2 regions of the Bacillus sp. HSf4 genome follow, and region 1 is predicted to be linked to the other one. Evidence: riboswitches for the same ligand, from Rfam matches in the RefSeq annotation. Region 1 holds a riboswitch; the other holds the start of a gene.
What was found. A riboswitch is a leader RNA that binds a small molecule or an ion and turns the genes downstream of it on or off. The one in region 1 is predicted to bind thiamine pyrophosphate.
Positions count from the first base shown of each region.

Region 1 (7,322 bases):
GACAGCTGGACAAGGTTGAGGATGAGATCGAAAAGGCCGAGTTTCATTATAAGCTTGGGAACCTTTATTATTTTACGAAAACAACCCTGCTCTCTTTTCATCACCTCCAAATGGCGAAAAGCATTTATCAGGCATACGGGGAATATAAGACACAATCCATAAACTGCACTGTTCTGCTGGCTTTGAATTACATAGACGACGGCCGGCTGATGAGAGCGGAAAACATGCTCAAAAGCTGTGCTGACAGGCTGATGAAGATGGGTGACAACCATTTGTTAGCCGCTGTTTATTATGATTTAGGTTTTTTAAAAATTCAAGAGGATCAGCATGAAGAAGCGCTTGAATATTTTGACCTGTCCTTTAAAACAAATGATCTTAAAAAAAACGCCCCGATTATGTATATGCAGTGTATTTATGAGTCGGCCCGATCGACTTATAAGATCGGGGAATTGGACAAAGCCATAAAGTGGGTCATATTAGGCGCTGATTTTGCGCAGAAAACAAATAATATCAACTTCTCCCTCAAGTTCTCTGTTCTCAATATCTGCTACACTGTCCCCCTTGAAGGGGCTGAGCAAGTCAAGGAACTGATTGGCAGGCTGGAAAAGAGAAAGGCTTATGTGGATATTGAAGCACTTGCAGAAGATGTGGCAAAAGTGTACAGTTCGTTAAATCATTACAAAAATTCCACATACTTCTTGGAGAAAGCGATAAAATCAAGTAAACTAACAGGAAAGGAGGTTCTTTAAAATGAAAAAACGTTCATCTAGGGGAGCAGGCTCTTAAAACCTGTAAAACAGAGGACGGCTGTTCAGCCGTCTTTTTTATTTGTATGAACCTTTTTGGGTATTGAGTATCATCAAGAAGACATCGCGAATTCACGGCATTCCCGGGCGCATTGCAGGCATGTTTGGCCGCACTTTTGCGATTGCTGGTCAGGATGCCGTAGACAATGATTTCCGCAGGCTTCGCAAATTTTGGCGCACACCGAGGCCGGCGATTTGGCAAAGCGGCTGTGCCGTGCCATATATTTAGCGGTCAGCGTGCATATATCCGCACAATCTCTAAGCATTCTCAGTTGCTCTTTTCGACGGTTTGCATCTTCCCTTGTGAGAATGTAATTTGCGGTGAATTCACAAACAGCTTCACAGTGCTGAACGGTTTGTAACACATGGCGATTTTGGATGTTCCTCATATTTGTATCATAAGGAACAGGATGACCATACATATCATTTCCCCCTTCTTTCTTCATAATATTCCTATTCATATGTGGTTGCCTATGCGTCTGACATTCTTAAGATTTTTCTTGCGCTTGTGATGAATATTCGGTACCGTTAAGTCATTGAGATTTCTCGGACATAGAGGAGCTGAAACAAGTGAAGAAACTGGTGAAGGTCAAAGGGGTTACCTTTGGAGAAGGAGCGCCGAAAATCTGTGTGCCTCTCGTCGGAAAAACGCTTGCGCAATTGAAAGAAGAAGCGGCACACATCAAGACGCTTGATGCGGATGTTGCCGAGTGGCGGGCGGACTTTTTTGAAGATGTTGAAGACGTTGAGAAGGTCGCGGAGGCTTTGGCGGAAATCCGCGCTCTTTTGCACGACATGCCGCTCATCTTTACTTTCCGCAGTGCAAGGGAAGGCGGGGAAAAGGAAGTCGGCCGGGAATATTATGTTTCTTTAAATCAGGCGGTTGTCAACACAGGGCTTGCCGATGTGATCGATATCGAGCTGTTTTATGAGGAACGCGACGTGAAAGCGCTGGTGGAAGCCGCACAGGCGAAAGATGTGTCTGTCATCATTTCCAACCATGATTTTGAGAAAACACCGTCCGTTGAAGAAATGATTTCCCGCTTGAAGAAAGCGCAAGAGCTGGGCGCGGATCTGCCAAAAATTGCTGTGATGCCTGAAACACCGGCTGATGTGCTGAAATTGCTTGAAGCGACTTATTTGATGAATGAGCACTACGCGAAGCGGCCCATAATCACGATGTCAATGGCTGGAAAAGGTGTCATCAGCCGTCTGGCCGGAGAGGTGTTTGGCTCGGCGATGACATTCGGGGCGGCCAAGAAGGCCTCTGCACCGGGGCAACTCGCCGCCGCCGATCTGAGGCGGATCATTGGCGTTTTGCACGACAATTTGTCATGACTGCAAAAGGAGCCGGCTTGTTTGAGCCGGCTCCTTCAATCTATTTGGCGCATTGTTCAATGATGTCCTTCAGCACCTCTGCAAGCTCTCCTTTATCCTTGAGCTCTGATTCGTCAAAATGGAGGCGACAGACCTCTTCACCGCCGTTATACATTTCTTCCAGCCAGCCCCGCATTCCTCTTGCGCGGCGGTCCACTTCGATGATCACATCCACCCCGTCCTCCTGCACAAGAAAAACGAGCTCCACTTCATCCAGCAGCTGACGATAGTGCGGTGTGACCGGCACAAATTCGAATTCCTGGACGAAAGGCAAACGCTTTCTGAAATATGATGCTTGCTCACAGTCCGCCTCATGAAGCCGGAATCCGAGGCTTTCAACCGTTTCTAAAATACTGTGAACCCACGGATGTGGTTTAACGAAGAGATGATCATCATCCGATTTGTCAATCCCGCCTTGTATGTCCAGGTCGGTCAATAAGAACACTTTAGCTCCTTTTATCGTAATCGGCGTGTCAAGCGGAAGAATGAATGAGAAAGAAAATTCCCGTTCTTCACCGGTTTTGATTGTAAAGGCATCTGTCACGCGGTGGGATTCAATGGTAGCGTTTTTCCAATGTTTTTCGTCTTTCTTGACGACGAGATATTCCGTCTCGAGCAATAAATCGATATACCTGATGTGCTGTTCAACATTGCCGCCTTTAACATGAACGGTTCCGCTCACCCGTTCTCCCGGGCGATATGCGCTCTTGTCCAGAATCGTATTCACTTTCGCTGAACCGATCCCGGCGCTTGCTGCAAGCTTTTTCAAAAAAGACATGTTTACCATTCCTCCTATTATTGTCGTACAAGAAATGAATACGTTTTACACAGGGCGAAAGATTCATTTTATTTTGAAATCAATAGGTCCTTTGTCTTTTCGAAGCTAAAAAACGGGAGTCTCTTAAAAAAAGCGGAAACTTTCATAGGCTTAAATCGGTTCAAACTTCACCTTTCCATCAATCACTGGATATGCTACCATAATGAAGAAATGAATAGCTTTACTAGGGGTGCCCTGTATGGGCTGAGAGAGAAACGACCGGGTTTCTTAACCCTTTGGACCTGATCTGGTTCGTACCAGCGTGGGGAAGTAAAAAGGTGTTTGCAGATGTCGGGAGATCAGACGTTCATCTGCGGATTTTACTGACTGTAAAACCAGGTTCATCAATGTGCCTGGTTTTTTTGTGCTGGTGCTGTTCTGGAGTTTCGTCTAAGATCTTTTTTAAAGAGGGGAAGGAATGTACACATGAAACAAGAGTCAGTGCAGCAAAAAAACATTAAGTTGATGTCAAGCTTTTCTGGAAGCCGAAAGGTCTATGTCGCAGGGTCCCGGCCTGACATTCAGGTGCCGATGAGAGAAATCGCCTTGAGTTCTACGACGGGATCATTTGGAGAAGAAGAAAATCAGCCTGTGCGCGTATATGACACGAGCGGTCCTTATACGGATGAACATGCGGAAGTTGATATTCTAAAAGGGCTTAAGCCTTTGCGCTCAGCCTGGATCAAAGAGCGCGGCGATACTGAGGAATATGAGGGACGGGAAGTGAAGCCTGAGGATAACGGCTATAAAAGCGGGAAGCAGGCGAATCACAGCTATCCGGGGCTGAAAAGAAAACCGCTGCGCGCCAAAAAAGGACAAAATGTCACTCAGCTTCATTATGCGAGAAAGGGGATCATCACTCCTGAAATGGAGTTTATCGCCATTCGCGAGCATGTATCTCCCGAGTTTGTCCGCGACGAAGTGGCGAGCGGCCGGGCGATCATCCCGGCAAACATCAATCATCCGGAAAGCGAGCCGATGATCATCGGCCGGAATTTCCATGTGAAAATCAATGCAAATATCGGCAATTCCGCCGTCACATCCTCGATTGAAGAAGAAGTGGAAAAAATGACGTGGGCGATCCGCTGGGGGGCCGATACCATGATGGATCTGTCCACAGGAAAGGATATTCACACGACAAGGGAATGGATTATCCGCAACTGCCCTGTGCCCGTCGGAACAGTGCCGATCTATCAGGCGCTTGAAAAAGTAAACGGCGTCGCTGAAGATTTGACGTGGGATGTTTACCGCGACACATTGATTGAACAAGCTGAGCAGGGCGTCGATTATTTTACGATTCATGCCGGTGTCCGGCTCCACTATGTGCCGCTGACGGCAAAGCGTGTCACAGGAATCGTTTCCCGCGGCGGGGCGATCATGGCGCAGTGGTGTCTCGCCCATCATGAAGAAAGCTTTCTTTACACACATTTTGAAGAGATATGCGAAATTATGAAAGCGTATGATATCGCGTTTTCACTTGGAGACGGCCTTCGACCGGGTTCGATTGCGGATGCCAATGATGAAGCGCAATTTGCCGAATTGGAAACGCTTGGCGAGCTGACGGAAATCGCCTGGAAGCATGACGTTCAGGTAATGATCGAAGGGCCGGGGCATGTACCGATGCACAAAATTAAAGAAAACGTCGATAAGCAGATGGAGATATGCAAGGAGGCGCCATTTTATACACTCGGGCCGCTGACGACAGATATCGCCCCGGGGTATGATCATATTACATCGGCGATCGGAGCGGCGATGATCGGCTGGTATGGAACGGCGATGCTTTGCTATGTCACGCCGAAAGAACATCTCGGGCTTCCGAATAAAGATGACGTCCGCGAAGGGGTCATTACATATAAAATCGCGGCCCATGCGGCTGATCTCGCCAAAGGGCATCCCGGCGCACAGATTCGCGATGATGCGTTGTCGAAAGCGCGCTTTGAATTTCGCTGGCGCGATCAGTTCAACCTCTCACTTGATCCGGAAAGAGCGCTTGCGTTTCACGATGAGACGCTCCCCGCTGAAGGGGCAAAGACGGCGCATTTTTGCTCGATGTGCGGGCCGAAGTTTTGCAGCATGAGGATCTCCCAGGATATTCGCGACTACGCCAAGGAAAACAACCTTGATGAAGAAGCGGCGATTGAAAAAGGACTTGAAGAGAAGGCGAAGGAATTTAAAAAGGCCGGCGGTCAAATTTACAGCTGACAAAAAAGCAGATGAAGGCCCGACCTTCATCTGCTTTTATTTGTTTTTTTGAAATGACAGCATATATGACAAGTGCTGAATGACGATCAACACGAAGATGACGATGATCGGAAAGTACGGGATATCGGCTTGAATAAACGGATAAAAAATCATCGCGAGCGCTGCGACAGGCATTGCGAAATACAGGACGATATAAGAAGTGCGGCACGCTTTGGCGGTGATCATCTGCTCCCTTTCATCCTGTTCCTTAAATTCGTCCGGGATGGATAGAAGGTTTTGTTTGCGGGATCCTTTTTTCTCCAAATAAGAGTAGACCGCAAGGACCGCAGCAAACAGAAGGATGGGAATCGGGTTAAAAACAAAATACAGTTCAGAATCGCTTGTTTTCAGGCTTCTGGCAATTTGTTCAGCTGCTTTAAAAAACGTGATAAACGTCCAGCATGCCAGTCCGAAAAGCACAATGTGAAAAAGGGTCCTCGTTTTCATATTCATTCAGTTTTTCCCTCCTCTAACCAAAAGACATCTTCCATTTTTAATTGAAACTCCTCGCAAATTTTCAATGCCAATAGGAGCGATGGTATGTAATTGCCTTTTTCAATCGCCGCTACGGTTTGTCTCGTGACCCCGACAGCTTTTGCCAGCCCTTCTTGTGAATATCCGTATCTGGCCCTCAGCTCTCTGACTCTGTTGTTCATCTTACCACCTGCAATTCTTCGTTTATATAGTATATTTGACATATTGTTAAATAGACTAGACATAATGTTAAATCAATTTTACAATGTAATCAACATCTTTTGATCTAGGTTTGGAAGATATGCAACCGTAATATTTAAATTTATACATAAAATTAACAAAAATGGAATAGATAAAATAGAACCATCTAAGGCTTGGGAAATAGGGTCTTTATGGTTATTTTATTGTTTTGATTGCGGATGGGGATGCGCCTTATTTTCTGCTCCTTATTTCCTACTATGCTAGAAAACAGCCTGTTTGATTGAACAAAGGAAAGAAAAGCGAAAAAGGTTGAAAATTGAGAGAAATTGACCATGTGGCAGACATACTAGAGTCATATGCGGGAAGAAGTCTGATTACGGAGGATATGAATAGGACAATGGTTGGGAAAAGAGGGTCGTGTTTAAATAAATAGTTGGAAGGTAGTGTTTGTGAAATAGGAAAATTCATAGATTTCAGTATGAATTTGGGTATGTTACGCTTTGGTTACTTGATAGAAAGGAGGGGGAAAAATGACATACGCAGCTCCGCAGGTTGATTATTCTGTCAATCCGGCGATTGAAGACCAGGCTTGGTTCCTAGTGTTTATTGCGGTCCTATTGGCTCTTGGTGCAACTGTTGTGCTCGGCGCGGCGGTATGGTGTCTCGCTAACGGCCACGGCAGCTTCACGGGATCCGTCAAATGGGTCAGCGGTTTGCAGGTCAAAATTGAATGTAGGTAGCTATACTTACGTATCTGTTCACATCAAAAGACATAACTTTACCGGGACTTATCCGTCTGTGGGGGGCGGTTAAGTCCTCCCTACCATTTATATTACCCTGGAGGCATTATGTTTATAATAGATCATCTGTCTAAAACATATAAAAACAATGTGACTGCCGTTAGCGGGTTTCATATAAAAATTGAAAAAAATCAAATTGTCGCGATCGCTGGTCCGAACGGTTCAGGGAAGACGACGATCATTAATGCCGTTTTAGGGATCATTACGCCAAGTGAAGGAACCATTCAGCTGGATGACCTGCCGAACACATCGGCGGAATTCAAGCAAAAACTCGCGTATGTTCCCGATGAACTCCTTTTGCCGGATGCCCTTTCAGCCGCGGAATATTTGGATTTTGTTTCTTCAATGTATAATTGTACATCAAAAGAGAAGCGGAAACAATTAATTGAGCTTTTTGATATGGAAGCAGCATTGAAGGAACCGATCGAAACGTATTCACACGGAATGAAAAAAAAGACGCAGCTGATCGCAGCGTTTATGCTGGAGAGCGAATTTGTCATCATGGATGAACCGTTTCGGGGACTTGATATTGAAGCGGTCATCAATACAAAGAAATTGATGAAGCGCTTTGCAGACACACAAGGATCGATTCTCCTTTCGACGCAT
Region 1 is NZ_CP120679.1:990,683-998,004, forward strand. It holds gene P3X63_RS04995 (response regulator aspartate phosphatase) at 1-749, shown strand, start outside; gene P3X63_RS05000 (four-helix bundle copper-binding protein) at 860-1,228, opposite strand; gene aroD (type I 3-dehydroquinate dehydratase) at 1,377-2,144, shown strand; gene P3X63_RS05010 (sporulation protein) at 2,185-2,961, opposite strand; TPP riboswitch at 3,177-3,286, shown strand; gene thiC (phosphomethylpyrimidine synthase ThiC) at 3,427-5,202, shown strand; gene P3X63_RS05020 (DUF2178 domain-containing protein) at 5,239-5,694, opposite strand; gene P3X63_RS05025 (helix-turn-helix transcriptional regulator) at 5,691-5,897, opposite strand; gene P3X63_RS05030 (hypothetical protein) at 6,447-6,656, shown strand; gene P3X63_RS05035 (ABC transporter ATP-binding protein) at 6,765-7,322, shown strand, end outside.

Region 2 (7,322 bases), 1.8 Mb from region 1:
CCATGGAACCTCTATCGGCGGTGTTATTGTAGATTCTGGAAAATTCAATTGGGCTAACGGAAAATTTTCAGGTTTGTCAGAACCAGATCTAAGTTATCATGGGCTAGTTTATACAGATGCACTGGGATCGCTAGCTTATATTACAAAAGCACGCGTTACGTTGCTTAGAGACATTGGAGCTTCCGCTTCGCCATTCAATACATTTATGTTTCTTCAGGGATTAGAAACTCTTCCTCTACGGATGGAGCGCCATGTAGAAAATGCCCTTAAGGTTGCACAATTTTTAGAAAAACATCCCCATGTCTCATGGGTTAATTATCCAGGCCTTGCATCAAACCCTTATCACGAACTTGCTCAAAAGTATTTGCCAAAAGGAGCAGGATCCATTTTCACATTTGGTATTAAAGGCGGTGTGGAAGAAGGGAAGAAATTTATTAACAGCGTGAAGATTTTCAGTCATTTGGCGAATGTTGGCGATGCGAAATCACTGGTTATTCATCCTGCCAGCACGACCCATCAACAGCTGGATGAAGAAAGTCAGGTAAAAGCCGGTGTTACTCCGGATATGATTCGTCTTTCTATTGGTATTGAAACGATTGATGATATTCTTTACGATTTAGACAACGCTCTCCAAGTCAGTCAGCAATAACATTACCTGCAGCTCATCGCAAAGTAAATTTAAAAAACGTCATTCTATCATTACAAACCAATAGAATGGCGTTTTTAAATAGAAGAAACAACGGGTTTTTAAGAATTATTATGGTGTTATCATGTAACAGCTAGCATATTGAAGATCTCTATTGTACGTATAAGTCGCTAAGTTGGAGTATATGACGAAGGCTGCGCAAGAGCTTCTGTTTTTGCTCAAATAAAGATTAAGGTAAATCACCAGTAGATACTAGATCACTTTGTTCCGACTAATGCAGGAGAAGGGGGAGAATTTCTTGTAGAACTAGCGAAAACAGGATTTCTCTCGGCCCCTCTGTTACGATACGGGTTACTTATCTTGGTCGTCATTTTCACTTTCTTGGATATGGTCTTTTTGTTATTGTACTTACAAATCGTATACCGCTGAAGGAAATGGACATAGCTTGAAATTTATCAGACGACAACTACGACTTTCCCAGGCACAACAAAAGCATTTATTTTAATCAATAATTTTCCGAAAGAAAAAACTGCAGATATTTTAGTAGATTTACTTAATGTAATAGGGGCATCTGAAGCAATAGGACCAACCTGCACCAACTGGTCCAACAGGAGACATAAATAAATTTTATTCTCTGTATTATTGTTTTTTATAAATTTTATATAGTTATACATACTGATTACCGGCATAAAATACGTTAACATATCGATTAAACAATATATAAGATATTAATTGGAGGTTCGATATGGCGATTATTTTTGACGATTATGACAAGGCAATATTAAGAGAATTTCAGGAAGATGATTCCATATCAAATCTAAATTTATCAAAGAAAATTGGGCTTTCACCATCGGCATGTCTTGCAAGAACAAAAAACCTAGTAGAAACTGGTATGATTAAAAAGTTTACGACGATTGTTGATGAGAAAAAATTGGGGATTGAAGTCACAGCATTAGCACTCATCAATTTATCACCCCTGAATAGGGAAACCATTCATTCATTTTTAGAGGATATAAACAAATATCCACAGGCTCAAGAGTGCTACACACTGACAGGAAGCCATGACTACATGCTTAAGATTGTAGCAAAGGACATGGAGAGTTATCGAAACTTTATCATTGATTCATTAATGCAGAATCCGGCAATCAGTGAAGTTGATACAAGCATGGTTATGAGTACAGAAAAAAGGACGGTCAGTGTGCCAATTGACGAAGTTTAGGAGGTTATGGATTTGAATGAGAACAAGGATTCGTTAAATTTAAATTCTCTTAGGACATACAATCAAGTGAATAAAAGAATTCAAATATGGGCTGCATTTCGTGCGGCTTTTCCGCATACGGTTCCTATTTTGGCGGGTTTTGTATTTTTGGGGATTGCCTATGGGATCTATATGAATTCATTAGGGTTCAGCGCTATTTATCCAATCATCATGAGCTTTGCCATTTTTGCAGGGTCAATGGAGTTTGTCGCAGCCAATTTTTTGCTTGTGGCGTTCAACCCGATGAATGCTCTTTTTTTAACGTTAATGGTGAACGCACGCCATTTGTTTTATGGCATTTCTATGCTGGATAAGTATAGGGGAACCGGGAAGAAAAAGTTTTATCTGATTTACGGGATGTGTGATGAGTCTTTTTCTATCAATTGTACAGTTGATATTCCGAAGAATGTGGACAAGGGCTGGTTTATGTTCTTTGTAACACTGCTTAATCATTCTTATTGGGTGATAGGGGCAGCGATTGGCGGCATTTTTGGCTCTCTTGTCAAGTTCAACACAGAAGGGCTCGATTTTGTGATGACGGCTCTTTTTGTTGTGATTTTCATTGAACAGTGGATCAAAGAGAAACGGCACTTCAGCAATCTTGCAGGACTTGGACTTTCAGCAGTCAGCCTTATGATTTTTGGCGGAAGCAACTTCATTATTCCTGCGATGCTTGCTATTTTGGTGACGCTTACCGCTTTGAGAAAACCATTGGAGAAAGTTGAGGTTGCCCGATGACAATGAGTGTAACGCAGCAAATCATCACGATTGCCATAGTCGTGATAGGCACAATGCTGACAAGGTTTCTTCCATTTATGGTTTTCCCATCGGGTAAACCAACACCGAAGTATGTGCAGTATCTCGGTAAAGTACTGCCATCGGCAGTGTTAGGACTTTTGGTGATCTATTGTTTTAAGGATGTGAGCCTGCTTTCTGGCAGTCACGGGTTCCCTGAGCTTATTGCAGTAGGTGTAGTTGCACTGCTTCACTTCTGGAAGAAAAATATGCTCCTCTCCATAGCGGGAGGAACCGTTGTATATATGATTTTGGTACAATTGGTTTTTTGATCATACTGATTTGGATTTATGAAAAGCAAAGGGGCGGGGAATGGTGAAAAAGAAAATTGACGAGTCTCAAATCTATGAACAATACCGTGAACAAATTTATAAACAAGTAGAGAATGATCCGTATGCACAGTCGTTAGGAAGATGCCTGATCAAAGAGAAGCTTTGCGTATGAGGTTAGTAGAATTAGATAAACTTGAAATGTCAATACTTCTCTCGTTCTGATCAGTACGAGAGAAGATCTATGCACGTTTAAGAGAATTAGAACGACCTGAGTAAAGGGAAGAAGAATCCATCTTTATTTGAGGTCGTTGAACTAACAGCAAATGATGTAAAGAAATGCAACAAAAAAATGTAACATTAAAACGCATCGAACACCCAATCAATAAGGCAGGTGAGAAAAAAAGGCGACCGCGCAGAGTTGAATCAGAGACCTTACATGAAACAGCATTAAATATATTAAAGCAGCAGGAAAAGCCAATTAGAAGTATCAATCTGCAAAAGAAGATTGAAAAGAAAACTGGTAGACAAATCTCTAATATGACGGTATTTATGGATCAATTAAAGAAAAAAATCCAGAGATAAGAAAACCTCATAGAGGACGATATATTTTGGTGAGGACTTAAAAAATGGAGCGCTTGTAATACTGGGGGAATATAATTTTCATAAATTTCCACCTTTTTGAGGACCTAGTGAAAGAAATAGAAGCCGGAATTTTGGCCGGCTTCTACAGCGTTATTTCCCCTTCGCTTTTTTTCGTTTCTCCTTCTCCGCCCGGTAAAACTCATGAAACATCTTCATCAATGCCCGTTTTTCGATCCGCGACACATAGCTCCGCGAAATCCCGAGCTCTTTCGCGATCTCGCGCTGCGTTTTTTCTTTCTTCAAATCAAGGCCGAAGCGGCCGACGATGACTTCTTTTTCTCTGCCGTCGAGGATGTCGATGTATTTTTTGACTTTTTCAAGCTCCATGTTGAGCTGGATGGTGTCGATGACGTCTTCGTTTTCCGATTTGAGGACATCGATGAGGCTGATTTCAATGCCACTCACAGGTTATCCGTTTTTGTTGCGTTAAAGAGATAAACAATTAACTTGTTTTTTAGGGAGCTTACTGTTATCGGTTAATTTTATTAGGTAATATCCTTTTACTTGATGGGAAACTAAAACTAATTAAAAAATAGCGAACTATATCGGCATTTTTTGCTACTACATTAGAGAATCTCTCTAGGCGTAGCCATGACATGCCATCAAATGCAACTCATGGTTAACTTTCAAAAAAACTTTTGTCGGTTGATACGTAGGGTTCAACGTTAATCCTATCATTGTTTGACAAGTGGTATGGAATAGTTTAGAATTAAAGTAAATATTTATATTTTATCCACTGGGGGAGCTTTTAGAAGCTGAGAAGAGACATAAGTCCTGACCCTTTGAACCTGATTTGGTTAACACCAACGTAGGGAAGTGAAAAAATTAGAGAGATTTTTTTATCTTATCTATATTTAAGCCACTTTCCATATGAAAGTGGCTTTATTTATTTGAAAGGATGATATTAAAGTGACAACTAAAAAAGTTTTTTTAGCAGGGCCTTTTAAAAGTTTAGTAGATGAGAATACCGGATTGATGAGTTTACATGAAAGGGGAAAGTTAGAGTCGTTAATTTCTTTTTTTGAAAATGAAGGATGGTTAGTTCATAATGCCCATAAGCGAGAAGGATGGGGGAAAGATTTCATGACACCCCAACAATGCACTAAAATTGATTTTGATGAAATAAGCACTTGCGACCTTTTTGTAGCTTTTCCTGGCTCACCGGCTTCTCCTGGAACTCATATAGAAATTGGATGGGCTTCTGCCTTGAAAAAAAAGATAGTGTTATTACTAGAAAATGATAGGGATTATGCATTCTTAATCCAAGGGTTAAATGTAGTAGCTGATGTTGAATACATTAATTTTAAAGATACCGATGATTTATTAAAGAAGATTAAAAGTATCCTTATAAAATAAAGGGTGGAATCTAAATGAGAAAGAAAACTTTTCATGAAGCATATATGGAAACCCTGTATGACATCTATTACAACCCTGAATTTTTGAATTCACCGCGTGGACAAAAAAGCAAAGAAAAATTGAACTATCATCTGACCCTTGAAAATCCAATAGAACGTGTCACTTACTTACCCTCTAGAAAAACAAATATCGTGTTTAATTTTGCTGAAGTTTTATGGTATTTATCGGGGAATAACAACTTAGATTTTATTAGTTATTACAATAAAAAAATGCCTTTATATTCAATGAATAAAAAAACATTAACAGGTACTGCGTATGGGCCTAAAATATTTGAATTTGGAAACGCAAAATTAAATCAATGGAATAGAATAAAAAATCTTTTGACACAAGAAGACGTTGATTCAAAAAGGGCTTTTATTCAAATATTTGATGCCTCGGAACTCTTCGTTTCAGGAAACATTGATGTTTCTTGTACAATCGGTTTGCAATTTTTCATAAGAGAAAACAAGTTATACATGTCTTCCGTCATGCGTGCAAATGATGCATTTCGAGGAATGATTAGTGATCTGTTCTCTTTTACATTTATGCAAGAATTAATGGCGAGAGAACTTCGTTTAGAAGTCGGGGAATATTTCCATAATGTTGGTTCTATTCATATTTACGAATCGGACAACGAATGGGCAAAAACAGTACTTGAGGAAGCTAAAACCCATAATGATATCGCGGCTTTTGAATTTCCTAAAATGCCTGCCGGGAATAATTGGGCCTTCATCGAAACAGTTTTAGAATATGAGGTTTTGCTTAGAAAAGATCAAATTTCAATGTCAAAGCAGGATATTGAAACTCTAGACTTACCTGAATATTGGAAACAGATTCTTTTACTTTTCAGTATATATCAGCATATTGCTTATAAACGAGATATGGATCATTCTCTATTTCAAGGGTTACTTCCTATTTATCAATTTTTTGTTAGAAATAAGTGGTTTAATTACTTCTCAACTAAACAAAAGGGGGGAATTTAATGAAAACTTCTTGGAAAGAAGACAGTGTTGCTGGTAAATTCGATGCTTATAACGACGTTTTAGAACAAACATTAGGTTTTGAGTATGTTTTTCGTAAATTTGATAAAGCGGATATTAAAAAGGTGCTCGATTTTGGCTGTGGTCCCGGAAAGGTAGCATATAGGTTAGCTGAAAGAATAGATTGCAATGTAATCGCAGTAGATGAATCAAGTAAAATGTTAGATATAGCAAAGACAAAAAGAAAGCATCCACATGTTGACTATCATTTAATTGAACATGATAATCTTTCCTTCTTACCAGATCATTCAGTTGATGCTGCTATGGCCTGTTACGTCTTTATTAATACAGAGAGTGATCAACGTATCAAAAGAATCATGGATGAAATTTTTCGTGTGTTAAAACCGGGTGCTTCTTTTGTTATACTCGATACCAACCCTGATTCAACTGGAATAGAATTTTCAACCTTTCGCAACGGAATACCGGGGAAAGAATATTCTTATGGAGAAGAAAGAAATGAGTGGCTTCATGTTCCTGAACAAGCGGATTTAATTTTAAATGACTTTCATTGGCCGAAGTCAATGTACTATAAGCTTTTATCTAGTGCAGGTTTTGAAAGTGTAACTTTACTAGAACCAACGTTAAAGGAAATTGACGGAGAGCAGTTAAAGGCTATCGAACAAAAATTTAAATTTAATAATTGGAAAAGCGAAAAGGAATATCCACCTTTTATCATTTTTGAAGCGGTTAAACCTACCTAAAGGAGGAGTATAAGTTGACGGATATCTACAAAGCACTTTCGATTGCTGGAACAGATCCAACCGGGGGAGCAGGAATTCATGCAGACCTAAAAACCTTTCAGGAGCAGCAAGTATATGGAATGGCTGTTATTACATCAGTTGTTGCTCAAAACACACTTGGTGTGAAAAGTTTTGAGGAGGTATCTCTGAATAATATATCTCAGCAAATAGACTGTGTCATTGGAGACATAAAACCGGATGCTGTAAAAACCGGTATGCTTGCAAGTGTGGAAATTATTGAACTAATAGCTGAAAAATTAAAAGCGGCTAATATCCAATCGTATGTGATGGACCCAGTTATGGTTGCTAAAAGCGGACATCATCTGCTTCATAAGGATGCCGTTAATCATTTGAAAAAATTATTAATACCTCAAACAACTGTTATTACACCAAATATTCCAGAAGCGGAAGTAATCATCGGCAAATCAATAAAAACGATACAGCAGATGCGTGATGCTGCTAAAGAAATTGTGGAAGTATACGGGGCAAAGAGTGCTGTCGTAAAAGGGGGGCATATGAACGGAGAAGCTCGTG
Region 2 is NZ_CP120679.1:2,777,120-2,784,441, reverse strand. It holds gene P3X63_RS14380 (homocysteine synthase) at 1-649, shown strand, start outside; gene P3X63_RS14375 (Lrp/AsnC family transcriptional regulator) at 1,392-1,865, shown strand; gene azlC (azaleucine resistance protein AzlC) at 1,878-2,642, shown strand; gene P3X63_RS14365 (branched-chain amino acid transporter permease) at 2,639-2,971, shown strand; gene P3X63_RS14360 (hypothetical protein) at 3,012-3,143, shown strand; gene P3X63_RS14355 (Rok-like winged helix domain-containing protein) at 3,308-3,553, shown strand; partial or broken gene P3X63_RS14350 (sigma-70 family RNA polymerase sigma factor) at 3,704-4,012, opposite strand; TPP riboswitch at 4,342-4,445, shown strand; gene P3X63_RS14345 (nucleoside 2-deoxyribosyltransferase) at 4,523-4,969, shown strand; gene P3X63_RS14340 (thymidylate synthase) at 4,984-5,991, shown strand; gene P3X63_RS14335 (class I SAM-dependent methyltransferase) at 5,991-6,749, shown strand; gene thiD (bifunctional hydroxymethylpyrimidine kinase/phosphomethylpyrimidine kinase) at 6,764-7,322, shown strand, end outside.
Region 2: another riboswitch for thiamine pyrophosphate. It lies ahead of P3X63_RS14345 (nucleoside 2-deoxyribosyltransferase); the one in region 1 lies ahead of thiC (phosphomethylpyrimidine synthase ThiC).